4 regions of the Pseudaeromonas pectinilytica genome follow, and region 1 is predicted to be linked to each of the others. Evidence: predicted binding sites of a transcription regulator. Region 1 holds the regulator's gene; each other region holds the start of a gene.
What was found. The regulator sigma-54, encoded in region 1, starts transcription at its own class of promoters, with help from an activator protein. The targets are predictions, from matches to a motif close to TGGCACNGTTTTNGCTT.
Positions count from the first base shown of each region.

Region 2: the regulator sigma-54 is predicted to act here: its motif matches at 1,388-1,404, upstream of ACYVG7_RS13360 (CmpA/NrtA family ABC transporter substrate-binding protein).
Region 3: the regulator sigma-54 is predicted to act here: its motif matches at 5,341-5,357, upstream of ACYVG7_RS00960 (P-II family nitrogen regulator).
Region 4: the regulator sigma-54 is predicted to act here: its motif matches at 4,692-4,708, upstream of flgA (flagellar basal body P-ring formation chaperone FlgA).

Region 1 covers NZ_BAAGVN010000030.1:14,660-22,719, reverse strand. Annotated here, with positions in the region: gene lptC (LPS export ABC transporter periplasmic protein LptC) at 1-74, shown strand, start outside; gene lptA (lipopolysaccharide transport periplasmic protein LptA) at 46-576, shown strand; gene lptB (LPS export ABC transporter ATP-binding protein) at 578-1,303, shown strand; gene ACYVG7_RS03045 (RNA polymerase factor sigma-54) at 1,356-2,834, shown strand; gene hpf (ribosome hibernation promoting factor) at 2,856-3,143, shown strand; gene ptsN (PTS IIA-like nitrogen regulatory protein PtsN) at 3,146-3,592, shown strand; gene rapZ (RNase adapter RapZ) at 3,600-4,466, shown strand; gene ACYVG7_RS03025 (HPr family phosphocarrier protein) at 4,453-4,728, shown strand; gene ACYVG7_RS03020 (SEL1-like repeat protein) at 4,806-7,949, opposite strand.
Region 2 covers NZ_BAAGVN010000317.1:1,496-9,555, forward strand. Annotated here, with positions in the region: gene ACYVG7_RS13350 (substrate-binding periplasmic protein) at 1-391, shown strand, start outside; gene bluB (5,6-dimethylbenzimidazole synthase) at 408-1,148, opposite strand; gene ACYVG7_RS13360 (CmpA/NrtA family ABC transporter substrate-binding protein) at 1,572-2,936, shown strand; gene ACYVG7_RS13365 (ABC transporter permease) at 2,997-3,992, shown strand; gene ACYVG7_RS13370 (ABC transporter ATP-binding protein) at 4,027-4,857, shown strand; gene nirB (nitrite reductase large subunit NirB) at 4,983-7,499, shown strand; gene nirD (nitrite reductase small subunit NirD) at 7,496-7,831, shown strand; gene moeA (molybdopterin molybdotransferase MoeA) at 8,007-8,060, shown strand, end outside.
Region 3 covers NZ_BAAGVN010000012.1:37,780-45,839, forward strand. Annotated here, with positions in the region: gene argR (transcriptional regulator ArgR) at 1-33, shown strand, start outside; gene ACYVG7_RS00940 (Dyp-type peroxidase) at 95-1,018, opposite strand; gene ACYVG7_RS00945 (ABC transporter ATP-binding protein) at 1,084-2,142, opposite strand; gene ACYVG7_RS00950 (ABC transporter permease) at 2,139-3,758, opposite strand; gene ACYVG7_RS00955 (Fe(3+) ABC transporter substrate-binding protein) at 3,789-4,793, opposite strand; gene ACYVG7_RS00960 (P-II family nitrogen regulator) at 4,958-5,296, opposite strand; gene ACYVG7_RS00965 (YacL family protein) at 5,511-5,882, opposite strand; gene acnB (bifunctional aconitate hydratase 2/2-methylisocitrate dehydratase) at 5,983-8,060, opposite strand, start outside.
Region 4 covers NZ_BAAGVN010000069.1:51,814-59,873, reverse strand. Annotated here, with positions in the region: gene ACYVG7_RS05155 (DedA family protein) at 1-271, shown strand, start outside; tRNA gene ACYVG7_RS05150 (tRNA-Arg) at 418-493, opposite strand; gene ACYVG7_RS05145 (flagella assembly protein FlgT) at 592-1,746, opposite strand; gene ACYVG7_RS05140 (FlgO family outer membrane protein) at 1,886-2,500, shown strand; gene ACYVG7_RS05135 (LPP20 family lipoprotein) at 2,508-2,933, shown strand; gene flgN (flagellar export chaperone FlgN) at 3,031-3,450, opposite strand; gene flgM (flagellar biosynthesis anti-sigma factor FlgM) at 3,447-3,779, opposite strand; gene flgA (flagellar basal body P-ring formation chaperone FlgA) at 3,867-4,589, opposite strand; gene ACYVG7_RS05115 (chemotaxis protein CheV) at 4,732-5,643, shown strand; gene ACYVG7_RS05110 (CheR family methyltransferase) at 5,664-6,488, shown strand; gene flgB (flagellar basal body rod protein FlgB) at 6,542-6,955, shown strand; gene flgC (flagellar basal body rod protein FlgC) at 6,952-7,374, shown strand; gene ACYVG7_RS05095 (flagellar hook assembly protein FlgD) at 7,386-8,060, shown strand, end outside.

The DNA of each region.
Region 1 (8,060 bases):
TGGGGAAACTGGACCAAAACAGCTATGAACTATTGGACAACAGTCATGCGATTTACTTTAACCAAGCCCGCTAAGGTGCTCTGCTGTCTGCTGCTGGCCTCCAGCGCCGGGATAGCCAAACAAACCGATTATCAGCAAAAGATCTTTGTCGACTCGCAACGCCAACTGGCCGAACTGGGCAGCAACAAAGTGTCGTTTCTCGATGATGTGGTGATCACTCAAGGCACCATCAAAATCACCGCCAGCAAAGTCGAAGTCATCCGCAATGGCCAAAAAGGTGCAGAAGAGATGATCGCCTATGGCTCACCCGCGACCTTTTCCCAGGTGCTGGATAATGGTAAACCGGTACAAGCCAGTGCCAATCGCCTTCACTATAAGCTCAAAGAGAAGCTGGTCGTGCTCAGCGACAAGGCTAAATTGCAGCAGCAAGACAATGAAGTGAGCGGCGATGTCATCCGCTATGACATCCAGAAACAGCAGATGGCCGCTGAAAGTACCGCCAAGGGCTCACGAGTCAAGACTGTTTTCTTGCCGGAACAGTTGCAAGAGCAGACCAGTCAGAAGGATGGTCAATAAGATGTCGTTGTTAAAAGCCAGCGCTCTGAAGAAGAGTTATAAAAGCCGCACCGTGGTCAGTGACGTCAGCCTGCAAGTTGAAACCGGCCAGGTCGTCGGTTTGCTCGGGCCAAATGGCGCCGGGAAAACCACCTCGTTCTACATGATCGTCGGTCTGGTTCCCCAAGATGGCGGTAGCGTAACGGTCGATGACATCGACATCACCTCTCTGCCGATGCACGAGCGCGCCAGAAATGGCATTGGTTACCTGCCGCAAGAGGCCTCGATCTTCCGTCGCCTCACGGTCGAACAAAATTTAATGGGCGTATTGGAAGTCCGTGGTGATCTCACCCGGGAGGAAAGAACGGACAAGATGGAGTCTCTTCTCGAGGAGTTTCACATCAGTCATATCCGCCATAGCCTTGGCATGAGCCTCTCCGGAGGTGAACGGCGGCGGGTGGAAATCGCCAGAGCTCTGGCCGCAGACCCCAGATTTATCCTGTTAGATGAACCATTTGCCGGTGTAGACCCCATCTCGGTCATCGACATCAAACGCATCATCGAACATTTACGCGATCGTGGGCTTGGGGTATTAATTACCGATCATAACGTACGAGAAACCTTGGATGTCTGCGAGAAAGCCTATATCGTCAGTCATGGCAAGCTTATTGCCGAGGGCGCTCCAAGCGAAATTCTCAACAACGAACAGGTGAAAAAAGTTTATCTGGGAGAAGGATTCACCCTATAGGTAACACTCTCTGCAGGACCCGGTTTGTCGATTTAAGGAAAGAGCGATACTAATGAAACCGACTTTACAGTTGCGCCTTGGTCAGTCATTGGCCATGACGCCACAGCTTCAGCAAGCGATCCGCTTGCTACAACTCTCCACACTGGAGCTCCAACAGGAGATCCAGCAGGCACTCGATGCCAATCCCCTGCTGGAGCAGGAGGAGAGTGATAATCTGGAGCCCATGTCGGAGCAAGAACGGGACGACGCGCAAGCAGCAGACGAGGCCAGGGACGAGCAGGATGGTAGCCAGCTCAACACCAGCGACGCACTCAATCAGGAAAACATGCCGGATGAGTTGCCGATGGATACCACCTGGGATGAGCTTTATACCGCAGGAACCCATCAGGCCAGTGGCTTACCCAGCGGCGACGATGAGCCTGTCTATCAGGGTGAGACCACAGAAACACTGCAAGATTACCTGCTTTGGCAGATGCAACTGACACCATTTAGCGAGTTGGATCAGGCGATTGCGCTTTCGATCATCGACGCAATTGATGATTCAGGCTATTTGACGGCCACCCTGGAGGACATCCTTGAAGCAGTGCAGTCTGACGAGCGTGAAGTCGAGCTGGATGAGGTTGAAGCCGTACTCAAGAGAGTTCAGCACTTTGACCCCGTTGGTGTCGCCTCTCGCTCCGTCCAGGAGTGTTTGCTGATCCAACTGGGGCAATATCCACAGACCACACCTTGGCTTCAAGAAGCGAAAACTATCCTGCAAGAGCACATGGACTTGCTGGCCAGTCGGGACTATCGCAATCTGGCCCGCAAGATGCAGCTCAAGGAAGGAGAACTCAAGGAGGCGCTGGATCTGATCCAGCATCTGGAACCGAGGCCTGGCAACAGTATTATCCAAAGCGACTCCCAATATGTGATTCCGGATGTCGCGGTCAGCAAGAAGCAGGGCAAGTGGGTGGTAGAATTAAACCCAGATGCCATGCCGAAAATTCGCATCAACGAAACCTATGCCTCCATGGCCCGCAGCGCTCGAAACAGCAGTGACAGTCAGTTTATCCGCTCACACTTGCAAGAGGCCAAATGGTTTATCAAGAGCCTGGAGAGCCGGAATGAAACCCTGCTGAAAGTAGCGAATTGTATCGTGTTGCAGCAGCAAGACTTTTTCGAATATGGTGAAGAGGCTATGAAGCCCATGGTTCTCAATGATGTCGCCGAAGCGGTAGAAATGCATGAGTCGACCATTTCGCGTGTGACCACACAAAAATTCATGCATACGCCTCGTGGAATCTTCGAACTTAAATACTTTTTCTCAAGTCACGTCAATACTGATAATGGAGGGGAGTGTTCTTCCACCGCAATCCGGGCTTTGATCAAGAAGCTGGTCGCGGCTGAAAATACAGCAAAACCCTTAAGCGATAGCAAGATCGCGGATTTGCTTACTGAACAAGGTATTATGGTAGCCAGACGGACCATCGCTAAGTATCGAGAGTCTTTGTCAATACCGCCATCCAGTCAGCGCAAACGCCTGTTGTAGGCCAAACAAAAGGAAGACGTTATGCAAATTAACCTGTCAGGTCATCACATCGAAATTACCGACCCGCTGCGTGACTTCGTAAATAGCAAATTTGCCAAGCTGGAGCGTCACTTCGAACAAATCAATAATGTTCAAGTCATTCTCACGGTTGAAAAACTCAACCAGATCGCCGAAGCCAAACTCAACGTCAATGGTGGCGAGATTTTTGCCAATTCCCAGCAGGCCGATATGTATGCGGCAATCGACACGCTGATTGATAAGCTGGATCGCCAGATCATCAAGCACAAAGAAAAATTGAATAGTAAGTAACTATGTTAATTCAGGACTTTCTTAGCAGGGACTGCACCAAAAGTGCAGTCCCTTGTTCCAGTAAAAAACGCGCCATTGAACTCATCAGTGAACTGGCCGCCCAGCGGTTAGGATTGGATGAGCAAGAGCTATTTGAACGCCTGTTGGCCCGTGAAAAGATGGGCAGTACCGGCATTGGCGGGGCCATCGCCATTCCTCATGGCCGGATCCCGGACGGTCATCCACTGACAGCGGTATTTCTAACACTGGATCAAGGCATTGCCTTCGATGCGATCGATAACCAGCCTGTCGACATCCTGTTTGCCCTGCTGGTACCCGAAAGTGAATGTAAAACCCATCTCAAGACGCTCTCTCTCATCGCCAGCAAGTTGAATGACAAGGCTTTTTGTCGTTTACTGCGCCAGGCCGAGAGTGACGAAGCGCTCTATCAACTGATGATTGCCCCCTGAGGCGCCCATGAAATTGATCGTGGTCAGTGGCCGCTCTGGCTCAGGAAAAACCATAGCCCTGCGTGTCCTGGAAGACCTAGGCTACTATTGTGTCGATAATCTTCCGGTTACCTTACTGCCCCAATTGGTGCTGGAAGCACGGGATCGTTATGACCAACTCGCCGTCAGTATTGATGTGCGCAACATGCCGGACGAAAGCGGCGATATTGACAACTTGCTGGGCCAAATCCGTCAGGCCAGCGATATCGAATTTTCCAGTATTTTTACCGATGCTGACAATGCCACGCTGATCCGTCGCTATGGCGAAAGTCGGCGTTTACATCCACTGTCGCGCAAGCACCTCTCGCTGGATCAAGCCATCCAACAAGAGACCCATCTCTTGGCTCCCTTGTCATCAACGGCTGATCTGCGCATTGATACCAGCATGCTGAGCATTCACGATCTCAGCGAGCAGATCTGCGAACGCGTCTTGGGGCGCAAAGAGAAAGAACTGGTTTTGGTCTTTGAGTCGTTCGGCTTCAAACATGGCACCCCCAAAGATGCAGATTTCGTGTTCGATGCCCGCTTTCTCCCTAATCCACACTGGGTTCCTGAGCTCAGGGTTCTGACCGGGCTGGATGCGCCAGTCCGTGAGTACCTGCAAGCACAGCCGGATGTCATGCTTTACAGCCAGCAGATCGAAACCCTGCTGAGTAACTGGCTTCCCCATCTGGAGCGGAACAACCGTAGCTATGTCACGGTTGCCATCGGGTGTACAGGAGGACAGCACAGATCCGTGTTCATCACCGAACTGTTAGCCGCCAGTTTCCGGGCCAGAAACAAGACCGTCCAGGTCCGCCATCGTACGCTGGAGAAATCCCATGCCTCGCATTGAGAAACGACTGCCCATCATCAACAAGTTGGGGTTACACGCCCGTGCCGCCATCAAACTGGTGCAACTCACCGCCAGCTATCAGGCAACTATCATGGTCAGCAATGAAGAAAAAGAGGCCAGCGCAGATAGCGTCATGGGGTTATTGATGCTTGAGGCCGCTCAAGGATCCAGTATTCATGTCACCTGCGAAGGTCCGGATGCCGAGGAGGTCATGGATGCCGTCGAACAACTGGTCGCGGCACGATTCGAAGAAGCAGAATAAGATTCGAAGCAGCAAACATGAAAAAACGCCGGTTTCATAACCGGCGTTTTTTGTGCTCGTAACCGTTGACTGGTTAATTACACCTGCATCTGCCACTGCTCAAAAAACAAGGTTGCTTCACGCTGCGCCTCGATTAATTGTGCAGCGTTCAGCAATCGCGCCATATTGTCCCGTAACTGTTGCGCCTCACTCAGACGGCAACCGCCGGCAACCGCCAACGAGCTCCAGACATAGGCCTGCTGATTATCCTGCGGCACGCCGACACCTTGCTGATACAAACAAGCCAAGTTGTATTGCGCCAGGGCATGCCCTTGTTCTGCAGCCCGAGAAAACAGCGCTGCCGCTTGGTGGAAATTCTGTGGCGCTCCTCGGCCCTCCTGGAACATGACCCCGAGTTGGTACTGCGCCTTAGCATGTCCCTGATCGACCGCCAGACGATACCAGCTTGCCGCCTGCTGATAATCCAACTCCACCACCCGCCCGGTTTCGAACAGCATGGCCAGATTGTATTGCGCATCGGCATGCCCCGACTCTGCGGCCTGACGGAACAGCTGCAACGCACGACCACTATCGACCTCGCACCCGAGCCCTTGCAGACACAACTCCGCCAATTCGGAGCAGCCCTGCGGATCACCCTGCGCAGCGGATTTGTTGAACCAGGCAACGGCCTCCGCATCATCCTGCTGGACCCCCAATCCCTGCCGATACATCTTACCCAAGCGATTCTGCGCTTCGGCCACCCCTTCAGCCGCAACCCGGCGATAGAATGAAAGCGCCTGCAGATGATCCTGCAACACCCCTTGCCCCAGTTCGTAAAGTCGCCCTAACGCCAGATAAGCTTGCTGATTTCCCTGCTCAGCCGATTTCCGGAACCACTGAACAGCCTGACGATAGTCTTGTTGCACGCCACGACCCATCCGGTAAAAACCGCCCAAGATGAATTGGCCTTCAGCGGACCCTTGCTCGGCGGCTTTCTGATACCAGTTGGCGGCCTCGCGGAAACTGCGCGTCACGCCACGTCCCCGTTCATACATCCGACCTAGCGCCAACTGAGCTCGTGGTTCATTCTGATCAGCCGCCTTGCGATATAACTCCGCCGCTTTCAGCTCATCTTGGGCAATACCCGCGCCGGTTTCATATAGCTGCCCCAGCATAAATTGCGCTCGGGCATCACCGGCCTCAACAATTTTATTCAGCCACAAAGCCGCCTTGGAAGAGTCCAGATGGACGCCATCCCCTTGCAGATACATGCTGGCTAAGTTGAATTGGGATTCGGCGTGACCCGCTTCAGCCGCACGCTGGTAATACTCGGCCGCCTTGATCCGGTCCTGGCAGACACCTCGTCCATGTTCATAGGCAAACCCGAGTTTGAACTGGGATTTGAGGTGGCCTTGAGCCGCCGCCTGGATATAACAGGTGACCGCTTGCTGCTCATCCAGCTTGACACCCCGCCCACGCTCATACTGCAATCCCAGCGCATACAGGGCGGCGGGATCGCCTTGTTCTGCCGCTTTGCGATACCAATGGAAGGCTAATTCTTCATCCTGTTCAACACTGGCTCCCGCTTCATAGCGGCAAGCCAGACGTAATTGGGCCCCGGAATGCCCTTGCTCTGCGGCTTTACGCACCCAGTACAATGACTGGCTTGCATTCGCCTCAACACCACGGCCCTGCTCATACAGCATGGAAAGTGCGTACTGGGCATCGACATGATCCTGATCCGCAGCTCGTTTATACCAGATAAACGCCTCTTTCCAGGCTTGCGGTGAGGGGGCGCTGCTGCGGCCGGTTTGCGTCCATGAGACGCTCCGTGACATACGGCTACTATCCCGATCAGTGTCATCATCACTCTCATGATCCACCAAATTCAGCTCCAGCAAGCGCCCCAACTGATATTGGGCATCCGCCAAGCCAGCATCAGCTGATTTACGGAACCAGAGCAAAGCCTGTTGCAGATCCGCTGAAATCCCCATGCCATGCAGGCACATACAGGCCAGACGGTACTGCGCCTCAACCAATCCCTGCTCAGCCGCTTTGAGATATAAATCTGTGGCCTGTTGATGGAATTGGGGGACACCCAGTCCATGCTCATACATCTTGGCCAATGCCAACTGCGCATTAGCATTCCCCTGATCGGCGCTGCGTCTGAGCCAATACAGGGCTTGTGGATAATCGGGCTCCCGCCCTTCGACCCAAAGTTGCCCTAAACGATATTGCGCCTCTGAGCTCTCTTTTTCTGCCGCACTCTGATAATAGCTACGCGCCTTGTCCAGATCCTGTTCGACCCCCTCGCCCAACTGGTACATCTGTCCCAGCAGACACAGGGCATCCGCATGATCCTGTTCGGCAGCGCGTTGCAGCCAGTGCATCGCTTGCGCCACATCATAGAAAGGAGAATCAGGGTTACGACTGACAACAGCCATCTGGTATTGCGCTTCTATCGAACCCGCCTCGGCGGCGCGGCGATACCAGACCAGACCTTGCAATTCATCGTGCGAGACGCCCTTGCCCTGCATGAACAGCTGCGCCAAATTCAGCTGAGCCAGCAAGTGTCCCTGCTCAGCCGCACGGTTGAGCCAGAAGGCGCCCTGGGTTGGATCTTCCGCCACACCACGACCATAGGCGTGAGTCATACCATAACTGTATTGGGACTCGGCATCGCCCTGCTCCGCAGCCTGCCGCAGTTGGGACAATCCCGACTGAGATGAGTGGGTTGCGGTGTTCATGCGCCAGGTGACTTCATTGGTGACTGGCGTTGCCCGTACCGGAGTCACCGGTGTGGCTTCATGCTCAATATCTGTGGCAACAGAACCGCTGACATTCCAGCTAACCCGCTTTTTTTTCGGCTCTGGGCTTTCAACTATGCGCTCAACTTTCTTGATACCGGAACTTTGCGCCGACACTTGACGATTACTCGCGGTAGCGGCGCTCATCTGCCACGCCACGCGAGCCGGCACCGTATTCAGGCGATCCAGACTGCGTTGTGCCGGTAAGGAACCTTGCGCGGCCGCGCGACGGAACCACTCTTGGGCGACAAGCTCATCTTTGCTCATGCCCAAGCCTTCTACCGCCATGACTCCCATCTGATATTGGGCCTGGACATCACCGGCTTCAGCCATGGGGCGTAAATCGTCCAGAGCCTGAAGATAGTCACCATTCTTGAACGCATTAAGACCAGATTCCAGTCGGGTCTCAACGGATGAAGATGCACTCTTTGTCATAGTAATCGCCACCAAACAGGGAATGAGTACATTCCGGTCAGCACCCATGACCATAAAAAGTCAGGTATGCCAGATGTGGATTATTCCGCTTGTCACATAACGCAGGGACAA
Region 2 (8,060 bases), on a different contig from region 1:
GGCGGGCAATCCCCGAAATATCAATCGCTATGAGGAACTCGAGGGGCTATCCATCGGCGTTAAACGCGGCGCCAAGTACTCCCCCCGTTTCGACAACGACCCGCAGTTGTATAAGGAGTCCGCAGTAACGAGTCTGGTGAATCTCAAGAAGCTGGCCATCGGTCGTCTCGATGCGGTACTCAGTACCGAGAGTGAAGGGGATTACTGGATCAAACATCTCAACTGGCAGGGGACCTTCAAGAAGGCAACCCTGCGATTCGACGAGCCCAGAGCCGTCTATTTCGGACTCTCCCGCCGCTCGAAACTGTTGAACCTTGCTTCCGCGTTCGAGGCAGACTTGCGCCAGTTGCTACAAAGTGGCGAACTGTCGCAGATCCGGGCCCAGTATTAAGCGCTTTGGCCGCAGGCTATTTCTTTTCCTCCGGTTGGCAGTAGGCGGGGATCCGAACCTCTTCGAGTGCCTGTAACAACTCCTGATCCTCCACTTTCTGTTGCCAGTGATTGCTGTGCACCAGCTCCGTCAATGGTAGGCGCTGACGCCAGCCTTTGGCTTGCAATTCGGGCTCGGGCAGAAACTCAGTAACATAGCCGATACACAGATAGGCGAGCGGGTAGACATGACTCGGCAAGCCCAGCGTCCGGGCCAACTCCTCATTGTCGAAGATACTGACCCAGCCGATGCCGATCCCCTCGGCCCGCGCCGCCAACCACAAGTTCTGCACCGCCAGGCAGGCGCTGAACAGATCCATCTCCAGAATGCTGGTCCGACCCAAGACGGTCGGGCCACCCCGGCTGCGATCACAGGTGATGCACAGATTGATCGGGCTCTCCAGAATGCCTTCCAGCTTCAGGCGCCGATACAGGGCGGCCTTGTCATCGGCTTCATCCGCGAAACGTTCGGCCGCCTGACTGTTGGCGATATCGAAGAGGGCTTTGACCCGACTCTTGATGGCCGGATCGTCGATGACGATAAAATCCCAGGGCTGCATAAAGCCGACGGACGGCGCGTGATGGGCGGCATGGAGCAAACGGGCCAGTAGAGGGACCGGGATCGGATCGGGCAGAAACTGCGAGCGCACATCCCGCCGCTCGTAGATAGCGCGATACAAACCCTGTAGTTGATCGTGACTGAACGGGAGGGATGACATGGCAACTCCGGAAGCTAGCGATGGCCCATTATGCAGAAAAGCGGCCTGGTTCAGTAGTCTGTTACGCCAAGGAATGCCACGCCAAACCGAGATTGGGGCTGGGTAACCGGGTAACCCTTGTGACTGGCTGTGGTGCGACGGCGCCATCTTGGTGCGCCCCTTCGGCGCTTGCCGGGCAAAAAACGGCTGAACATGGCTTAAAAAGCCATGTTAATGGTCGGTTAACGGCTTTTTCACCTTGGCACAGAAACTGAATAGTACTCCTTGAGTCAGGAGCAGGTGCCCGACCTCGGCCAACGGCGGTCGAATGGTTACTAGGCCCTAGTCCTGAAGAACGAATGACCCATTGATATGAACAGATGGCAACGACGCCCCGCAGATCTCCCGATCTGCGGGGCGTTTTTGTTTCAGGGAGGAACCACCATGCACGCATCCAAAAGAACTCTGTTGGCACTTGGCATCACCGCCGCTGTGATCAGCCAGTCCGTTCTAGCCGCCGTCGGCGCTCCGGAAAAAGAAGAGCTCAAGCTGGGCTTTATCAAGCTGACGGACATGGCGCCCTTGGCCGTGGCCTATGAAAAGGGCTTTTTTGAAGAGGAGGGGCTCTATGTCACTCTGGAAGCGCAAGCCAACTGGAAGGTGCTGCTGGATCGGGTGATCGATGGCCAACTCGACGGCGCCCATATGCTGGCCGGTCAGCCGGTCGGGGCCACCCTGGGGGTCGGCACCAAGGCTGAGGTGGTCACCGCATTTAGCATGGATCTGAACGGCAATGCCATCACGGTATCCAACGATGTTTGGCAAAAAATGTTACCGCAGTTGGCTAAGGGTAGTGATGGCAAGCCGAAGCATCCGATCTCGGCGACTGCCCTTAAACCTGTGATTGCCAGTTACAAGGAGCAGGGCAAGAGTTTTAACTTCGGTATGGTTTTTCCGGTTTCCACGCATAACTACGAGTTGCGCTACTGGTTAGCCGCCGGTGGTATTCACCCCGGTTTTTATGCGCCGGCCAAGGGCGACAACTCCGGCCAACTCCAGGGCGACGTATTGCTCTCCGTGACGCCACCCCCGCAAATGCCAGCCACTCTGGAAGCCGGAACCATCAACGCTTACTGCGTGGGTGAGCCCTGGAATCAGGCGGCTGTTGCCAAGGGGATTGGCGTGCCTGTGATTACGGATGAACAGGTATGGCGCAACAATCCGGAAAAGGTGTTCGGCGTGACTAAAGCCTTCGCCGATCAGTACCCCAATACCCATATCCATCTGATCAAGGCGCTGATCCGCGCCGCCTACTGGCTGGATGCCAATAACAACGCCAATCGCCTGGATGCGGTGAATATCATCTCTCGTCCCAACTATGTGGGGGCCGATGCCAAGGTGATCGCCAACTCCATGACCGGCACCTTCGAGTACGAGAAGGGGGATAAGCGCCCGGCATCCGATTTCAACGTCTTCTTCCGTCATCACGCTACCTATCCCTATTACTCGGATGCCATCTGGTACATGACCCAAATGCGCCGCTGGGGGCAGATTGCCGAAGCCAAACCCGACAGCTGGTATGCGGAGATGGCGAAGAAGGTCTATCGCCCGGATGTCTACGCCCTGGCCGCCAAAGAGCTGATTGCCGAAGGCAAGATGAAAGCCAGCGACTTCCCGGATTTTGCCAGCGAGAGCGGCTACAAGCCGGTGGATAACCACTTTATCGATGGCGTCCCCTATGACGGTCATACCCCGAATGCCTATCTGCAGCAATTCACCATTGGCCTCAAGGGCGAGCAGAAACTGTAACGACCGATGGACCTGCGGGTGGCTATTGATAGCCACCCGAGCTGAACAAGGAACCGAACTATGCAAACCATGATTCATCGTTTCAACCCATTTGCCGGCCCCTGGGGCTTGACCCATCTGAAGGCGGGCGGCGCGCGCGCCTGGCGCAGTAGTCTGCTGCCGATGCTGGGGATCCTCGCCTTTTTGCTGGTTTGGCAGATGGTAGCCAGCCAGGTGCAGACCTCGCTGGGCAGTCTGCCCGGTCCGGTCGCCACCGGCAAACAGCTGGTTGCTCTGTACCAGGAGCACAGCGCCGAGCGGGACAAGCGGGATGCCTTCTATGCCCGCCAGGCAGAGCGCAATGCCCAGAAGCTGGCGGCCAACCCGCAGGCCGAGGTGAAGGTTCGCCCCTATACCGGACGGGATACCTTCTTCGATCAAATCCTCACCAGTCTGGTGACGGTCGCCACTGGTTTCGGTATCGCCGTGCTGATCGCCATTCCGGCCGGGATCCTGTTCGGACTGAACCAGACCCTGTATCAGGCCATCAATCCGGTGGTGCAGATCCTCAAACCCATCTCGCCCCTGGCCTGGTTGCCGCTGGTGACCATGGTGGTCAGCGCCGTCTATGTGTCGCCCGATCCGTGGCTCGCCAAGAGCTTTGTCATCTCGGCCTTCACGGTCAGCCTGTGCAGCCTGTGGCCGACCCTGCTTAACACCATAGTCGGGGTGGCCAGTATCGATCCGGATCTGCAAAACGTCAGCCGGGTGCTGAAACTCGCGCCGCTGACCCATGTGCGCAAAATCGTACTGCCCTCCGCCATCCCGATGATTTTCACCGGCTTGCGCCTGTCGCTGGGGGTGGCCTGGATGGTGCTGATCGCCGCCGAGATGCTGGCGCAGAACCCGGGACTGGGCAAGTTCGTCTGGGACGAGTTCCAGAATGGTAGCTCCGAGTCGCTGGCGCGCATCATGGTTGCTGTCGTCACCATCGGGGTCATAGGTTTCATGCTGGATCGCGGCATGTTGGCCTTGCAGAAATGGATTTCCTGGGACAAGCGCAGCGAACTGCGCTGAGTCATCCCAGTCGCAAAAAGGAAGGAGAATTCCCATGTCAAAACACTATCTGGATCTGAGCAACGTCGGCATGCGCTTTGCCACCCCCTCCGGCTGGTTTGAAGCTCTGGTGGATGTCGATCTGAAGATCGCCAAGGGCGAATTCATCTCGCTGATTGGCCACTCCGGCTGTGGCAAGAGTACGGTGCTGAATCTGGTGGCGGGTCTGAACGATCCCACCTCCGGCGGCATCATCCTCGATGGCCGTGAGGTCGCAGGCCCGGGCCCCGAGCGCTCCGTGGTGTTCCAGAATCACGCCCTGCTGCCCTGGCTGTCGGTCTACGAGAACGTCGAGCTGGCGGTGCGGCAGGTGATGAAGGGGGCTCCCAAGGCGGCGGTTGCCGAACGGGTGCGCTACTACCTCTCCCTGGTGCAGATGGATCACGCCCTGGAGAAGAAGCCTCACGAGATCTCCGGTGGCATGAAACAGCGGGTCGGTATTGCCCGCGCCCTGTCGCTGTCCCCCAAGGTACTGCTGATGGATGAACCCTTCGGCGCTCTCGATGCCCTGACCCGGGCCCACCTGCAGGATGCGCTGATGGAGATCCAGGCCGAGCTCAACAACACCGTCATCATGATTACCCATGACGTGGACGAGGCGGTGCTGCTCTCGGATCGCATCGTCATGATGACCAATGGTCCATCGGCCACCATCGGCGAGATCCTCGAGATTAGCCTGCCACGGCCGCGTAACCGGGTGGCTCTGGCCGAGGATGTGGAATATCACCGTCTGCGCCAGCGGGTACTGAGCTTCCTGTATGAAAAACACAGCAAGGTGACGCCGCTAAAAAAGCCCAAGGCTGAGGCCCGCAGCGCCGTGGCGTAACGGACTCCCCGATGACCCTGGGGAAGCAGGAATTTTGCCTTTTACCCGAGCCGGGGAGGGGCAGAACACTCAATGAGGCGTGTGGCATGACGAGACGGTATGCCCGCCGGGATGGAGAAAAAAGGATGAACAAACAGCAACTGCTGGTGGTCGGCAACGGCATGGTGGGACACCACTTTATTGAACAACTGGTCAACGCCGGAGGGCTGGATACTTTTGCGGTGACCGTGCTGGGGGCTGAGCCGGACAGCGCCTACGACCGGGTGCATCTGTCGGAAGTATTTGGTGGCCGGGCACCCATAGAGTTGCAAATGGCCGATCCGGAGTGGTACGCCGCTCAAGGCGTGAAGCTGATCCTGGCCAGTGCCGCCGAGGCGCTGGATCTGGCGGCCAAGACGGTGACCACCTGTCATGGTGAGGTCTATGGCTATGACCAGCTGGTGCTGGCAACCGGCTCTTACCCCTTTGTGCCGCCGATCCCGGGTCACACCCGCGCCGGCTGCTATGTCTATCGCACACTCGCGGATCTGGAAGCGATCCGTGATGCCTGTGCCGGAGGACGCACTGGTGTGGTAGTCGGTGGTGGCTTGTTGGGGTTGGAAGCGGCCAATGCCCTGCGTCTGCTGGGGCTGGAGACCCATGTCATCGAATTTGCGCCGCGCTTGATGCCGGTACAACTGGATGCGGTGGGCGGGGATCTGCTGCGCAGCAAGATCCAGAGCCTGGGGGTCCAGGTGCATATCAATACGGCCACCGAGTGCATCGTCGATGGCGAGAGTGCTCGCCATCGCATGGTGTTCAAGGGCGGTGACTATCTGGAGACCGACGTCATCCTGTTTTCTGCCGGCATCCGCCCCGAAGACCGGCTGGCGCGTAGTGCCGGCCTGGTGGTGGGTGAGCGCGGTGGCATCGTCATCGACGAGCAGTGCCGGACCAGTCAGCCGGAGGTGCTGGCCATCGGCGAGTGCGCACTCTGGGCGGGTAAAATCTTCGGCCTGGTCGCGCCGGGTTATCAGATGGCGCGTGCCGCCGTGGCCACCTTGTTGGGGCAGGCGGGGAGTTTTCAGGGCGCGGATATGAGCACCAAGCTCAAACTGATGGGGGTGGATGTCGGCGCTATTGGCGACTCCCATGCCCAGAGCGCCGGGGCTCAGGAGGTGCTGACCCTGGATCGTCAGTCCGGTATCTACAAGAAGCTGGTGATTGACGAGACCGGCCAGCGGTTGCTGGGCGCCATTCTGGTCGGGGATAACAGCGACTACGATACCCTGCTGCAGTATTACCTGAACGAGGTGACGTTGCCGGAGTCCCCCTTGGGGCTGATCCTGGGCGAAACCCAGAGCAGTGCACCCCAGCTGACACTGCCGGATACCGCGACTATCTGCTCCTGCCATAACGTCACCAAGGGCGACATAGTGGCGGCGGTCAAGGCGGGCAACCATACCCTTAACGAGGTGAAGAGCTGCACCAAGGCCGGGACTGGCTGTGGCGGTTGCTCGAATCTGGTCAAGCAGGTGGTGGATCAGACCCTGCTGGAGTTGGGCATGGAAGCCAATAACCATGTCTGTGAACACTTTGCCTTCACCCGTCAGGAGCTGTTTCACCTGATCCGGGTCGGTGAGCTCAAACACTTCGGCGCAGTGCTGGAGAAACATGGCAAGGGGTTGGGCTGCGAGGTGTGCAAGCCGCTGGTTGGCTCTGTGCTGGCTTCGCTGTGGAACGAACATGTGCTGGAGAAACCCCATCGGCCGTTGCAAGACACCAACGATGCCTTCCTCGGCAATTTGCAAAAAGATGGTACCTACTCGGTGGTGCCACGGATTCCGGGTGGCGAAATCACCCCGGATGGTCTGATCGCCATCGGAGCGGTCGGCAAGAAGTACAACCTGTATACCAAGATCACCGGCGGTCAGCGTATCGACCTGTTCGGCGCCCGGGTGGATCAGTTGCCGGCCATCTGGCAGGAGTTGATCGATGCCGGATTCGAGACCGGGCAAGCCTATGGCAAGTCGGTGCGCACGGTGAAGTCCTGTGTCGGCTCGACCTGGTGCCGTTACGGGGTCAAGGATTCCATCACCATGGCCATCGACATCGAGAACCGCTACAAGGGTCTGCGTTCGCCGCACAAGCTCAAGTTTGCGGTCTCCGGTTGTACCCGGGAGTGTGCCGAGGCCCAGAGCAAGGATATCGGCGTCATCGCCACCGAAAAGGGCTGGAACCTCTATGTCTGTGGTAACGGCGGCATGCGGCCGCGCCACGCTGACTTGTTTGCCACCGACCTCAACGATGAGCAACTGATCCGTTATATCGACCGGGTGTTGATGTTCTATGTCCGGACCGGCGACCGCCTGCAACGGACCTCGGTGTGGATGGAGAACATGGAAGGAGGGCTCGAGTATCTCAAGTCGGTGATCATCGACGACAAGTTGGGCATAGGCGCCGAGCTGGAGGCGCAGATGGCCCATCAACTGGCCACCTTCGAGTGTGAATGGCAGGGGACTCTGGCCGATCCGGAGAAGCTCAAGCGCTTCAAGCCGTTTATCAACAGTGAAGCGGCCTATATGCCGCCGCGTGCCCTGCTGCGCGGCCAGGCATTTCCTCAGGGCGAAGAAGAGACCATCGAGATCAAGGAGCTGGTATGAACTGGACCAAAGTATGCGAATTACCGGAGTTGACGGCCGATGTAGGGGCCGCCGCCCTGGTTGATGGCGAGCAGGTGGCTCTGTTCTATGTACCGGCGCTGGAGCCTGCGCTCTATGCCCTGGATAACTGGGATCCGCTGGGACAGGCGTTCGTGTTGTCGCGCGGCATCGTCGGCGATGTGGCGGGTGAGCCCTGTGTCGCCTCGCCGCTGTACAAACAGCATTTTGCCCTGCGCGATGGCCGCTGTCTGGAAGAGGAGGGGGTTGCGGTACGGACCTGGGCGGTGAAGCTGGAGGGGCAAAGCGTCTATATCCAGCGTCATGGGGGCTGAGGTTTTCCACCGCCACGCGCGTAAGGCTTGGTTTGAACGCTGGATTGTAGTAACAATGCTGCAACTTTATGGTGTCCTCCTGGCAAGTTTGCCGCCACCCCGACCTGTTGTGGAGACACGGGGCTGAAGTGGCAGTCGAGCAGGAGGCGCCCGTCGGTACGCATCAAGAGGATAGATGATGGCCTGTTGTGATAGTTCGGATGCTCTGTCGCTGGAAGCGGCGCAGTCC
Region 3 (8,060 bases), on a different contig from region 1:
TCGGTGCTCGAGCTGTTCGAGCATGCGGGTTAAAGATCTGACGGGTCAAAAAAACCGGCGCTAGCGCCGGTTTTTTTATTGTGCAGCAGCCTGTTTAGCGGAGATCCATCAGGCCACCCTGGCGGAGAAAACCCTGGGATGGCGCAAAAAAAGCAGCGCCCGTCACCGCGCGAGTAAACCGCAACAAGTGATCAAAATGCCCAGCCCCATCACCCATCACCATGCTGCGTAGCATGTCGGTGAAGTGATCCGGGGTGTGACAGCAACTGATGAAGTACAACCCTTGCTCTTCCAGTGAGCCCCAAGGCATTGACTGACGCAGTATCTCTTTGCTCCGGCCTGCGCTGTTCTTCAGATTCACACGCTTGATATGACAGGTCAGTGGCTTATCCACCGAGGCATATTCGATGTTGTCCTGTTTGGTGCGGCCGATGATATCTTCCTGTTCCTTCAAGGCTAATCGCTGCCACTGGGCCATGTTGTGCACGAAGCGCTGCACATGCAAATAGCTGCCGCCCGCAAAGGGGCCTTCAGCCACCAGCGCCACTTCGGCTCTGTGCTCGCCCTGTGGATTTTCAGTGCCATCGACAAATCCGGTCAGATCCCGGCAATCCAAAAACCGGAAACCATGCCGTTCTTCTCGTAAGAGCACTTTGCCCGCCAACCGAGCCATCAACCGCTGACCCGCAAGATGCAAGATATCGACGCGCTCGGCGCGAAGCTGAAAAAACAGGTCAAACGGTGTCCCAGGCGCCACTCGCTCGCCTTGTTCCAGCGTCGGGAAAGGAGCCAATAGCGACGGTCGCTGGGAGTACAGCCGCTCCCAAGCTTCGCTCCCCACGCCGACCAACCCACTGAAACTCGCCTCGGGATAGCTACTCGCCAGTTCCTCACATAGTTCGGGGAAATGCGCCAGCGCCAGCCGAATTTCAGACTCCGCACCAGCCTGAATATCAAACATCAGATAATAAGCATGGGAATTGGGCTCGGCACAGAGACCTGTTTGTGGCTGGAACATGAACATTCTCCTTCGAAAGACAAGGCGTTCACTATAAGCCATTTGTCACGCTAGCGGCTAGTGCACTACAAACGGGAATGGAGCTGAGGCCACTCTGTCCGCGAGAAGAGCACAGGCGCATGAGGACGCAGCGCCAGAGACACACCGCACTCAGGCTCGGTCAGCCATTCATGGTGCCAAGCTTCGTAGTGTTCTCCCTGCCAGTCGATAAGACAGCGGACATGACTGCCGAGGAATTGTTGCTCTAATACAGCACCCTGGCCTCCCGGGGTCACCGCTAATAATTGCGGCCGCACAAAAAGCAAGGGCTCAGGACAAGCAGCGGGATCGCTCTCAACCCGGATCTCTCCGAGCGCACTGGCCAGATGCCCAGCAGCTAGCCAGTCGCAACGGACCAAATTACCCCGTCCCAAAAACTCGGCGACATAGGGGCTCGCCGGTTGATGATAGAGTTGTTTCGGAGTGCCGATTTGCACCACACGTCCCTTTTCCAATAAGGCCAGCCGATCGGCAAACGCAAACGCCTCCTCCTTACTGTGTGTGACAAAGACCGCTGCCATGTTCAAGCTTTTGAGCAAGGCGCGGATCTCGCGGATCAAACTCCAACGGACCTGGGCATCAATATTGGAGAAGGGCTCGTCCAGCAGCAGAAGTTGCGGACGACAGACTAAGGCCCGAGCAATCGCCACCCGCTGTTGTTGCCCACCCGACAATTCATGGGGATAGCGTTGAGCCAGCGACGTCAGTGCCACCAGACTCAGCATCTCCTGAATACGTTGTCGCTGCTGCTCCCCGGAGAGTCGTAGCGGACGGAGCGCAAACGCCAGGTTCTGCGCCACGGTTAGATGAGGAAACAGCGCATAGTCCTGGAAAATAAATCCTGTCTCCCGCTGCTCGGCCGGTACACTCATGCCCGCCCCCTCCACTTGGCGACCCCGCAGCCAGACGGTCCCCTGCGAGACCGGCATCAAGCCCGCGATCGCCCGCAGCAGCGTGGTCTTGCCCCCGCCACTGGCACCGAGCAGACAGAGGATCTCGTTATCTTCCACAGTTAACGAGATGCCAGACAACACGGGTTGCTGCTGGTGCTGACAATACAGATCCTCAATTCGCAAGGCACTCATGACTTCCGCTCCCCAAGGTAGTGATTCATAAACAACAAGGGTAAAAGACCAACAGCCACGATCAACAGCGCAGGGAAGGCCCCTTCGGCCAACTGCTCCGCCTTTACGTATTGATAGACCAGCGTGGCCAGCGTCTCGTAATTGAACGGACGCAACATCAAAGCGGCGGGCAACTCCTTCATGGCTTCAATAAAGATGAGCAAAGCCCCGGTCAAAATACCTCGACGCAGTAACGGCAGATGGACTCGCCACAACAGGCTGTTTGCGCCATGCCCCAACGCACGGCTGGCCATATCCAGCGATGGCGGAATGCGGCCATAACTGCTCTCGATAGCCCCCAGCGCCATGGCGATAAAACGCACCACATACGCCGCGATCAACGCAAACAGCGAGCCCGTTAAAATAAGCCCTGGCTCAGGCTGCCCCAACCCGGCCAGCAAGGCGTTAAGACCAAAGTCAGTCGCAGTAAGGGGGATCAGGATCCCGATGGCCAAAACAGTACCGGGCATAGCGTAGCCCAATCCAGCCCATTGGCGTGGCCAAGCCAACTTCAGGTTCAGGCGTTGGCTAAACAGGATCAGCAGCGCCATGATTGAGGCGACCAGCGCGGCCCACCCCGCGACCTGCAAGCTATTGAAGCTGGCATCCCACAAACCGGCAGGCCACTCTCCATCCCAAACTTGCCAGGCGTAATACATCAGGACTCCGCAGGGGAGCAAAAAACCCAGCACAATCAGCGCCAGCAGATAACCCACGGCCAGCACACACACAATCGGCCGCAACACCAAGGCCGCTGTCGGCTGCAGCAGGCTCTGTCGTTGATAGCGCTGCTGCCGACCTCGACTCACTCGCTCCATCAGCAGAGTCAACCCCACCAACGCCAGTAATCCCAAAGAGATCTGAGCTGCTGCCCCCAGTTCACCGTAACCCAGCCATACATCATTAATGGCTGTAGTCAGGGTTGGCACAGCAAAATAGGAGACAGTACCAAAGTCAGCCAGCGTCTCCATCGCCACGAGGGAGAGCCCTACGGCAATGGCAGGACGGACCAGCGGAAGTTCCAGATGCCACCAGCGACGCCAGTGACCATAGCCCTGCATGCGAGCACTCTCGACCAGCTGCGGCGCCAACTCGCCAAATCCGGCCCGTGACAACAGATACACATAGGGGTAGAGCACCAAAGACAAGACCCCGATGGCCCCACCCAGGGAGCGGATAGGCGGAAAATAGTAATCCCCTGGCTGTTGCCAGCCAAACAGGTTTCGCAAGCTCTGCTGCACCCAACCCGCATAATCGAGTAGATCGGTATAGACATAGGCTACCAAATAGCCCGGCATGGCCAGTGGCAATACCAATGCCCAATTCAACCAACGCCGTCCCGGTATTTGGCAGCGGGCTATCAACCAACCCGCTGGCGCCCCCAGCAGTAAACAGAGCAAGACAGTGCCGCACACCAGTCCCGCGGAGTTCAGCAGATAAGTCGGCAATACGGTGGCCCAGAGATGAGCCAGCAGATCCAGAGGCGACAACCCGGCCTCGATCAGCAGAGCCAGCAGCGGGAAACAGAGCAGCAGAGCAATACCTCTGCCGCTCGCCATCCAAATAGCCGCCTTCATATGGCTTTTTCGCCGGTTGAACGGATGCGATTAGAGATCGAACTTCACCTCATCCAACAACTTCATCGCCTGGGTTCTGTGCTTGGCGATCGTCACCAGAGACAAATCATCCGCACGGTATTGCCCCCAAGAAGCCACTAACGGCGACAGAGCCACCCCAGACTTGACCGGATACTCTTTGTTCAGCTCGGCGTAGAGTTGCTGCGCCTGATCCCCGACCAAGTACTCCATCAGGCGTTGAGCGGCCTCTGGGTGCTTGGCATACTTGGTCATGACCACGCCACTGACATTAACGTGCGCGCCTCGGTCAGCCTGATTAGGGAAGTTAAGATAGACAGCCTCAGCCCAACTCTTCTGATTGGCATCCTCCAGCATGTTGCCGTAGTAATAACTGTTGCCGAGAGAAAGATCGCAGACCCCCTCCTTGATCGCTTTTACCTGATCCCGATCGTTCCCCTGAGGCTTGCGTGCCAGATTCGCCTTAACACCCTCTAACCACTGACGGGTCTTGGCTTCACCCTGGTGAGCCAGCATGGAAGCAACCAGCGCCACATTGTACTGATGCTTGCCACTCCGGGTGCAGATGCGTCCCTTGTACTTGGAATCCGCCAAGTCTTCGTAGCGAATGGAGCTCAACTGCCCCAAACGCTCTTTGCTGCTGTAAATGCCACGGACGCGAGTGGTAAGGGCAAACCACTTGCCTTCTGGATCCCGATACTGAGCCGGAATTGCTTGCTCCAGAGACGGGCTACGGACAGGTTGCACCAGATCCGCATCAACCAGCTCCATCAGACGGCTAATATCCACCGTCAAAACCAGATCGGCGGGCGTTAACCGCCCCTCGCGCTTCAGTCGTTCGGCCAGTCCATCTTCGGCGTAAACCAGATTGACCTTGATACCGCTTTGCTCAGTAAATTGCCGCACGATAGGTTCAATCAAATGCGCCTGACGCGCCGAATAGACATTGACCTCTTCAGCCGCCTGCGTCTGAAAAACCAACAATAGAGATAAACTGACCAGATGCCGCCAACCCATAAACCCACCATCCCTTGACGTAAATCAAAAAAATTCACGCTGATGATAGTCATTCGCATTTATTGTTTCAATAGAAATAAAAAAGACCCCTAAGGGTCTCAAGTACAGCTCAATACATCATGAAATTGCGGGTGCCCTCCGAACGGAGTCAACACCCGAGACCGCTAGATGGCTTCGTCGTCGACTTCACCGGTACGGATACGTACCACATGGGCCAGGTCATACACGAAGATTTTGCCATCACCGATCTTGCCGGTGTATGCCGCCTTGCAGATTGCCTCGATGATACTCTCGACATTCTCGCTGACGCTGGCAATTTCCAGCTTCACTTTTGGCAGAAAATCAACTTGATACTCGGCACCACGATAAAGTTCGGTGTGACCCTTTTGACGGCCAAAACCTTTCACTTCAGATACTGTCATACCGTCAACGCCCAGAGCCGCTACCGCCTCACGCACGTCATCCAGCTTAAATGGTTTAATAATTGCGCTGATAAGCTTCATACCTTGTCTCCCACTCCCTGGTTGATATTGGGTTTAACAAACTAATTCAATGTCTATGCCACAATAATAAAATCCATATTATTCATATAGATAAATATAGAAAATCAAATTAACCAGCCATCTTCCATTACAATTGGTGCAGCCCAGTTCGGGATGTCACCGAACTGGGCGCCAATTTGGTGCAGCATAAAATCATCCCAAACCACAGCTCAGCTTAGGACTCAGATTGGACAAAATCCTGCCACGCCAATAACAAGCGTTGAAAATCTTCCAGTCCACAGCCCGACATCTGTTCATCATCGTAATAGGCCATATCTGGCTCCAACTCATCGCCAAATTCAAATTGCACCACATTGGCCGAGATCTCGGCTTCACCATCCCCCAATTGCAAGGTATACCCGGCGCTATGCAAGGTCAGCATCTCAACCTCACCCTGCTGGACTCGTTCAACATCACGCAAAACATCGGCCAACAGCGTCAGGTTCGTGGCGATCGCATCATTCAACCAATGACCAAACGCCTCGTGTCCCATGGCCAATTTGACGCGCAAACGCCCATCCGCCTGTTTGGTAAATTCATAATCCATCGTAGCCCCCTCAGCTTGCTCTTCTCATTCTAGCGCCAGAAGGGCATATCATAAAAAAACGGGGCGCATCGTGCGCCCCGTTCCTGCCGATCAGCATCTATCACACCGGAACTTGCAGAATGACCTGGTCGGCCTTCGCGGTGTAACTGGCAATCTGGTTAAAGTTCAGGTAACGATAAACATCACTGGCCAAGGTATCCAGTTCGCGAGCGTAACCCTGGTATTCCTCGACGCTCGGGATCCGACCCAGGATGGCCGCCACGGCAGCTAGCTCCGCGGATGCCAGATAAACATTCGCTCCCTGACCCAACCGGTTCGGGAAGTTGCGCGTTGACGTGGAAACCACAGAAGCACCATCGGCGACACGCGCCTGGTTGCCCATACAGAGCGAACATCCCGGGATTTCAATACGCGCGCCCACACGACCGAAGATGCCGTAATAGCCCTCCTCGGTCAGTTGATCTTTGTCCATCTTGGTCGGCGGTGCGATCCATAGACGAGTCGTCAGCTGGCCTTTGAACTGGTTTAACAGCTTACCGGCCGCCCGGAAATGACCGATATTGGTCATGCAAGAACCAATAAACACCTCATCGATACGGTCACCGGCCACGCTGGAGAGCAAACGGGCATCATCCGGATCATTGGGCGCACAGAGGATCGGCTCCTTGATGCTATCCAGATCAATCTCGATGATCGCGGCGTATTCGGCATCAGCATCGGCCTGCATCAGCTCCGGTTTGGCCAACCAGGCCTCCATCGCCTTGATCCGGCGCGTGATGGTGCGAACATCCCCATATCCCTCTGCCAGCATCCATTTGAGCATGACAATGTTGGAGTTGAGATATTCGGCGATCGGCGCCTCATCCAATTTGATGGTACAGCCAGCCGCTGAACGCTCGGCACTGGCATCGGCCAACTCGAAGGCTTGTTCCACCTTCAACTCCGGCAAACCTTCGATCTCGAGGATCCGACCGGAGAATATATTCTTTTTACCGGCCTTCTCGACGGTAAGAAGTCCCATCTGGATAGCCTGATAGGGAATGGCATGCACCAGATCTCGTAGCGTGATCCCCGGTTGCATGGTTCCCTTGAAGCGAACCAGCACCGACTCCGGCATATCCAGCGGCATCACACCGGTCGCGGCGGCAAAGGCAACCAGACCCGATCCAGCAGGGAAGGAGACACCAATCGGGAAACGGGTATGCGAATCACCACCGGTACCCACGGTATCCGGCAACAGCATCCGGTTGAGCCAGCTGTGGATCACGCCGTCCCCTGGACGCAGAGCAACACCGCCGCGATTCATGATGAAATCGGGCAGAGTATGGTGGGTTTGCACATCAACCGGCTTTGGATAAGCCGCAGTGTGACAGAAGGACTGCATCACCAGATCGGCAGAGAAACCTAGGCATGCCAGATCCTTGAGTTCATCCCGAGTCATGGGCCCGGTGGTATCTTGAGATCCAACCGTGGTCATCTTCGGCTCGCAATAAGTGCCAGGACGAATACCATCGACGCCACAAGCCTTACCGACCATTTTCTGAGCCAAGGTATACCCCTTGCCAGAATCCGCTACCGGTTGTGAACGCTTAAATACTTCAGAAAATGGCAGGCCTAACATGTCTCGAGCCTTGTCGGTCAGACCACGACCCACGATGAGCGGGATCCGGCCGCCTGCGCGCACTTCATCCAGTAACACCTCGGTCTTCAACTCGAAAGTAGCCAGCACCTCATCGCTGCCATGCACCGTCACCTTACCTTCATAGGTATAAATGTCGATGACATCGCCGGTATTCATCTTGCTGACATCCAGCTCGATGGGCAGTGCTCCCGCATCTTCCATAGTGTTGAAGAAAATCGGCGCTATCTTGCCACCCAGCACGAAGCCACCTGCACGCTTGTTCGGTACATTGGGGATATCATCGCCCATGAACCACAGCACCGAGTTAGTGGCCGACTTGCGCGAGGAGCCAGTCCCCACAACGTCGCCAACGTATACCAAAGGGAACCCCTTGGCTTTCAGCGCATCGAGTGTCTGGATTGGGCCAACGACCCCTTCCTGATCGGCAGTAATCCCGGGACGGCTGTTTTTCAACATAGCCAAGGCATGGAGAGGGATATCGGGTCTCGACCAGGCATCTTGTGCTGGTGACAGATCATCGGTGTTGGTTTCACCAC
Region 4 (8,060 bases), on a different contig from region 1:
TCGGGTGTTGACACCGATGTTGATGGGCATGGGAAAACTGCCGCCACTGCGCATGGCGGTGGCCAGTTTTGCCAGTGCCTTCTTGTGGACTCAGCTGCTGAGTCTACTGGGCCAGGGCATGATGTCGATCCCGCTGTTTATCCGGCATCAAGAGTTGCTCACCCGGCTGCTACTCACCGGCTCCTTGTTACTGTTTGTCTGCGCCGTCGCTGCGCTCGGTATGCGCTTTGCCCACAGTAACCCACAACGACATCCCCCGCGAAACGGTTGAGCCAATGCCAGTAGCAGGGCTGCCGCGCAGCGTTGTGCGGCAACTGTTGCCGTATTGGCCGGAACATTGGCCCTCGGGGTTTGGTGCTATGTTCCAGGCGCTGTGTTCCAAAAGCAAAAAACGCAGCCTCGGGCTGCGCTTTGTTATGGTGTCCCCGCCGGGAATCGAACCCAGATCGGTCGCTTAGGAGGCAACAGTTTTATCCAGTTAAACTACGGGGACTTAGGCCTCCAGGCGTGAGCCCAAGGCGGCGGGCATTATAACAAAGCAAACGTTGAAAGCCAGACTGGATGTACAATACACCCAGTCTGATCAGTGGGTTATTCCAGAATGGCCAGATCATTGATCTGGATGTTGCCGGCCGCATAGCGGTTCAGCGGCATCATGATGGCGTTATTGTCATACACTCGTTTGACTTCCATCTGCCCCATCGCCGGGTTGCGAACCGTTCGTTCCCGGCCATAGCCATCGGTGAAGTTGGCTTTGTGTTCGATGTAGAAGCGCTCGCCAGTCTTGATGCCGTGACGCTTCCCCAAATTGATATGGTAGTTGTCGCCATCGATGCGCAGAATGCGCGCCACCGGATTGGTACACTGTAATTTCATCTGCATATCCTGTACGGCCCGATTCAGTTGAGCTGTGATTTCCTGACCATACGCCGAACTCCAGAAGCGTTGTGAAGCCACGTCGACACTCTCTTGCTTGGCAAAATCCCAGATGGCTTCGGTTTCATAGTGCGGTTGATCGACCAGCTCTCCGGTCAGGCCATCAAACAGATACAACTGCAGGGTAAAGTGACGGATGGGATCGTGCAGCCATTGTTCCAGCATATTGCCATCGGCATCGCGCAACGAAATATCCTCCAGCACACCAAACAACAGATACTGGCTATCGGTTTCGGCGGCCAGACTTTGCATCTGACCGATGTAACCCGTTTCGCCTTGCTCCAGTCGGCGCGGGTCCAGCCCGAGGTTGGCGTCCAACCAGCGGCGAGTGACAAAATTCTGGCTTAATTTTCCCAAGCGGCTAAATATTTGACGGGTCAGCTCGCGATGCAAGTCGAATAATTGGCCGTAGCTGGCCTGTTCTGGATTGGCAAAGCGAAAGCGAACCAGCGTGATGCCCTTGGCATAGCTGGCACCGGCGCAGCGAGTGCGATCCGCAACTATATAAGCGCGGAGACTGACACTGAGTCGCCCGTTGCGGACTTCTTCTTGCAACAAATTGTATTGGCGGATCTCGCTGTTGGCGCGGATCTGGAACTGATCCCGGGTCAGGGCGCCATTGCTCAGGCTCTGGATGCTGGATACCGATGCGCCTGCCTGCAACATGGCTTGTCGTAGGGCGTCCTGGGTGGCTTGAGCCCGGGCTTCATCCTGATCGCCATTGATGATGGGGGCACTGCCACTAGCGGTGATCCATTGTGCGTATACTGGCCATGCCAGCAGGAATATCAGCCAAATCCATCGTTTCATGGTATTCATCTTGCTAGGGATTTGAGCAGGTAAATGCATTTTGTATGCCGAACCTTAAAAGGTGCAATTCCGGCTTAAGGAATGCATGGTCTGGCCGATACAGGTGAAACGCCGAATAACAAACAGGTTGGAACTCGTCATGAAAAAAACGGCCTTATGGATGTGCTTGTTGTTGCTGAGTGGCTGCTCCTCAGAATCTGCCAGCCAGGGCGACCCTTATTCCGTCGAGGGCGGTGAGCTCAATCGCCTGGTGTCCTCTATGGCGGATCGGCTGTTTACCAATAAGCTGGCTGGCAATACGACTTTGTCGCCGATTGCGGTGACCTCGTTCGTCAACTTGAATACTCTGGAAAATACCAACTGGTTAGGTCAACAGATCGCGGAAGACTTTGTCCATGAGTTGCATCGTCGAGGTGAGGTGGTATTGGATTATAAGCTGACCGGCAGTATCAAGGTTACGCCGGAAGGGGACTTTGTGTTCAGCCGCGACTGGACCGAACTTTCCAAGCGAGTACCCGCTTCGCGCATACTCACTGGAACCATGTCCCGGAATGAAAAAGGAATTGTCATCAACGCTCGCATTGTCAGCCTGAAGACCCGGATGGTCGAAGCGACGGCACAAGGTTTTGTGCCGACCAGTCTGCTCAAGGGCGGGCTCGACTCAGGACGTGCGGTGACCGTGACCAAGGGCATGATTGTGCGTGGCGAGTTCCCGTATGGACAATACAGTAACTCGGTGCCATTAACCCATTGAGGCGAATATGATGTGGAAACAGTGCCTGATCGTTGTGAGCCTGTTGTGGCTGGGTGGTTGCTCACAAAATGGCGTGACTCGATATCAGGTCGAGGAGCCGGAGCGTTTTCCAATCCTGCGAGCGATTGGTTATGCGGTTGTCGATGTGCAGCCTGGCCCCAGCCAAGGTGAGAAGATGTTACAGGCAATCCGGGCATCCAAGCTGGATGCCTATCGCGAACTAACCGAACAGGTGTACGGCCAATCGCTACAGGGCTCCACCACCCTGCGTGACGCAGTGCAAACCAGTAATCAACTACAGGCCTCGGTGGATGGCATGGTGCGCGGCGCTCGGGTTCTCAAGAGCTACCCGATGGACAATATGTACGCCACCGAATTGGAGCTGGATACTCGAGTCTTGTTCGATTTGTATAAGCTGCAGGGGGCCTTCTAGCGGAACCTGTGCTGACGACTTACTGCAACTATAAAAACGCCAGGTAACACCTGGCGTTTTCATTTCTCAATCGAGCTACTACTGGAGCAGGTGATGTTTAGGCTTTTAAGTTGAGATTCATATTACCAGCGGCATGGGCCGAGCCCTTGCTGTCATAGGTCATACTATTGCGATCCCGGATCTGGGTGAGTACTCCGGCCAAGCGACGATTGGATGCCAGACTCAGCTCCAGCAGCTTGCCATTGACTTCATTGCGCTCTTGGCACTGCCGCAGTTTTTCGACCAGATGCTCTTTTTGCGCGGAAAGCGGACCATCGAGTTGCGGCTGATCCGGATGTTGGCTGATAGAGGCATCATTGCGCTGGAGCTGTTCAAGCAGGAGTTGTTTCTTGCTGGCAATATCGGGAAGGGAAAGCGCTTGACGCTGCTTGAGAAGGACAAACTCTTCCTCCAGCAGCAGCATCATGTCATCCAGCAATTTATCTTGCTGCAGCAGCAGCTCATTGAGTCCGGTCATCGGGTCAGTGAATCCAGATTGGATTCCAGATCCAACATCTTCTGGGCTACCCGCTGACTATCGACGCGATAGTCGCCCTTTTCAACGGCGGCCTTGAGTGCTTCAACCTTGCTTTGATTGGTTGATGGCGCATCTTTGATTCGTTGCTGCAATTTATTCAGCCCCTGAGCCTGATCGGTAAGCAATACCGCATCTTGGCGTGGCTGGCTTTTTGCCTGCGCGTCAACCTCTGCCGGATTGCTGACGTTCGAACTGCTTTGGCTTGCGGTTCCCGTCGTGATCTTACCGGAATGGTTGTTCATCAGGTTGTTGACGTTATGAATGGCCATGATGAGCTACCTATTGTTTGCGTAATTCGCTTCTAGCCTGCTTATCGGCTATCGAGGGACTAACTTTAGGAAAAAAGTAAATCTGTTTCACATTTTTACCTTCACCTGGCCCACGGCTTCGACCGTTGCTGTGATGACCCGTTTTGAGCGAAGATTTTCAACCCGGATCGATTGGCCAAAGGTACCATCTTGCAGGGCTTTGCCACTGGTTTTAATGGAAAGCGCCGATGTTGTCGCTTCAATCTGCACAGTATCATCTCTACATACTACACAGATTTGATTTTGTCGCACAGGCTGGCCTGGTCGCAGATCGCGTTTGCTGCGGCTGCCAATTAACGGTTCAATTTCAGTAAAGCTGTCACCCCGCATCATCACTTCATCCATGAAGTCTAGCTTTAGATTGGCGGCTGTCAGGACGCTACCCTTGGTGATGGCATCGGCGACTGTCACAAAAGGACGGAGAACGGTAACCCGGACAGGAACATACACCTCCCAGCGTGGCTCGGCTTCACAAATGAGCCTGACCGTAGTATTTCGTTTGATATCGCCATTTCCGGCTACACTAGCTGTAAGGTTCTTATCGCATGGGTGCATGGCGTGGCGGGTATCGATCGTTGCTGCCGTGACGTCGACCTGACTGGTTGGGTCTATGACCATCTGGCTATAGATAAATTGTTCAGCCAGTGTTCGCATCTGCTCGGTGATTGTCTCGTCGGCATGAAGGCTATTTGCGAGCAGGAGTGTTGGCAAGATCAGACTATGACGACTAATCATGTTCAAGTGCTTGCTGATAAAGCAAAATAACGACATATAAGAATCTACTATCCTTGCAATAAGACGATGACCCCGTGGATGATACAGGCATCGTGAAGAATAACCGCCTGCAACAACCGCTTTGCCTGTGGCTGGGTAATGCAGGATTGGTGCCACCGGCCTCAAAATGGAGAGAATTATGGCGAGTATCCTGGACTCAGTAAATCAGCTGACCCAACTGGTGGGACAGAACCGCCTTGAGTTGTTGCTCTTTCGTTTGAATGGACGGCAACGATTTGGCATCAACGTGTTCAAGGTGCGTGAAGTGTTGCAATGCCCGCAACTGACGGTCATGCCGAAATTACATCCTTATGTCCGGGGTGTTGCGCACATCCGCGGTCAGACTATTTCCGTGATTGACTTGAGTCTGGCAACCGGCGGGCGTCCTATCGCCGATATTTCCAAGTGTTTTATCATCATTGCGGAATACAATCGCTCGGTGCAGGGATTTTTGGTCGGCTCTGTTGAACGAATCATCAACATGAATTGGGAGTCCATTTTGCCACCTCCCAAGGGGGCGGGTCGCTTCAACTATATGACGGCTGTGACCGAGGTGGATGGCGAATTGGTTGAAATCTTGGATGTGGAAAAAATCCTGGATGAAATTTCGCCCATTAACACCGAAGTCAGTAAAGAGTTGGTTGCCGAAAGTCCGAAGCATGATCCTCACGGCCGTCCGGTTCTGGTTGCTGATGACTCCTCGGTTGCGCGTAAGCAAGTTGAACGAGCCTTGAATACCATTGGCGTAAAATGCCTGCTGGCCAAAGATGGCAAAGACGCGCTGAACATGTTGAATGATATGGCCAAAAAGGGACCCATCGAGGATCAAATCGCCTTGGTTATTTCCGATATTGAGATGCCGGAAATGGATGGTTACACCCTGACCGCTGAAATCAGAAACACCCCCGCACTCAGAGGCTTGCATATCATACTGCATACCTCTCTCAGCGGCGTGTTCAACCAGGCAATGGTACAGAAAGTGGGAGCTAACAATTTTATTGCCAAGTTTAACCCGGATGAATTGGCCAAGGCCGTTCAGGATGCGATGTAATCAACCAATGCAGAATTTTAATGAAGACACTGTCCGAAGACCTATATAAACAGTTCAGTGCCTTTTTGGAGGCCCAAAGCGGTATTGTGCTGGGTGCCAATAAGCAGTATCTGGTCAAGAGCCGACTTGCCCCCCTATTGGGGCAGTTCGGTGCGGCCACACTCTCTGATCTGATCAAGCGCTCGATGGATCCCAAGGAACGGGATCTTAAGATGACTGTGGTTGATGCCATGACGACCAATGAAACGTTATGGTTTCGAGATGTTTATCCTTTTCAATTGCTTACCGATAAAATTTTTATTGAGCTGGGAAAGGCCGGTCGCCCGTTGAAGATTTGGTCGGCCGCGAGTTCTTCAGGGCAAGAGCCTTATTCCATCGCCATGACGGCGCTGGAACACCAGTTCAAGAGGCCAGGAACCTTACCTGGCGGGGTGCAGATTGTCGGTACCGATATTTCGGCCTCGATGTTGAATCAATGTAAAGAGGGGATTTACGATAGTCTGGCGCTGGCGCGGGGCTTGTCGCCAGAGCGAAAGCGTCAATTTTTCGAGCCTTATGGCGACAACAAGATGCGGGTCAGCGAACGCGTCAAAAAATTGGTGAGTTTCCGGCCCTTCAACTTGCTCGACAATTACAGTCTGCTGGGTAAGTTCGATATTATTTTTTGTCGCAACGTGCTGATCTACTTCGCTCCAGAAGTGAAGTCCAAGATCCTCAACCAGTTTGCTTCTAGTCTCAACCCTGGCGGTTACCTGATGCTGGGGGCTTCGGAATCCTTGACCGGCCTTACCGATCGGTTTGAGATGATCCGCTGCAACCCCGGTATTGTCTACAAAGTCAAATAACCTTCCTCTTGTCATGGCACACCTTTTGCAAAGTTATTTGCAGGAGGTGCGCCATGGCCATTTCATTTGATAAAGCGTTTGGGATTCATCAGTACACCATCGGAGCTCGATCCGCTCGAGCAGAGGTGCTGGCAGCCAATATTGCCAACGCTGATACTCCCGGATACAAAGCTCGAGACCTCGACTTCTCCGCAGCACTGGAGCAGGCGCAATCTCGTACCCAAAGTGGTTTCGCTCTCGCGACATCGGATGCTCACCATATTCAGGGAAGCAGCAGCTCATCCCTAGCTGGAAGCGTCAAGTATCGTGTTCCAAATCAACCAGATACGGGAGATGGGAATACGGTGGATGTGCAACAGGAGCGTACCTCCTTTATGGAAAATGGGCTCGAATACCAGGCGTCTCTGGAGTTTCTTAATAGCCGTATATCTGGTTTGCTCAAGGCGATTAAAGGAGATCAGACATGAGTCTGTTCCGTATCTTTGATATAGCGGGTTCCGCAATGAGTGCACAATCGGTGCGTTTGAATACGACTGCCAGTAATTTGGCAAATGCCGAAAGTGTCAGCTCCAGTGCGGAAACAACTTACCGCGCCAGGCGGCCAGTTTTTGCCTCTGCGTTGGCCGATGTGATGCAGGGCGAAAAAGAAGGCTCTGTTGGAGTTGAGGTCAAGGGGGTATTGGAAAGCCAAGCCCCCCTGTTGCGTGAGTTTAATCCGACGCATCCGATGGCTGACAAGGATGGATTTATTTACCGCCCGAATGTCAATCCGGTAGAAGAGATGGCCGACATGATGAGTGCCACTCGCTCCTACCAGACCAATGTTCAGGTTGCTGATTCTGCCAAGCAGATGTTGCTGCAGACACTACGCATGGGCAAGGGTTGAGGAGGTAGAGCGTGAGTACAGTCAATAACACCACCAACAGCTCGCTGGATGCGTTGCGCTGGCAGACCGAAGCTAAGACCGACACGGCGGTGACGACCAACAAGAAGACGCTGGAGCAATCCGACTTCTTCAAGTTGCTGAGTAATCAGTTGGCTTTTCAGGATCCCTCCAAACCGGTCGACAATAACCAGATGGTTAGCCAAATGACATCGTTCAGTACCCTGCAGGGGATCACCGATATGACCAGTCAGCTGAAGAGCCTGAACTCGGTCATGACGTCGAATCAGGCGCTGCAGGCATCGACTTTGGTCGGCAAGAAAGTGCTGATGCCCAGTAATGAGGGTTATGTCAACGGCAGTGACGGGATCGATGGCAAGTTAAGTCTGACCAACGGTGCAACCGACATCTCGATCCGTGTCGAGAACAGTAGCGGTGAGCTGGTTAAGACCTTCACCTTGGCCGAATCACAAGGCAAGACCCTGACCGGTAATGTCGATTATTCCTGGGACGGCACCAACGAAAGCGGCGAGAAAGTGCCGGCCGGCAAATATACGGTGAAAGCCAGCGGATTGGTGAACGGTAAAACTGAAGAGTTAACCTTGGCCAACTATGCCCATATTCAAAGTGTCAGCCTGGGCTCCAGCAGCTCCAGTGATGTAGTGTTGAATCTGCGTGGCATGGGTGGA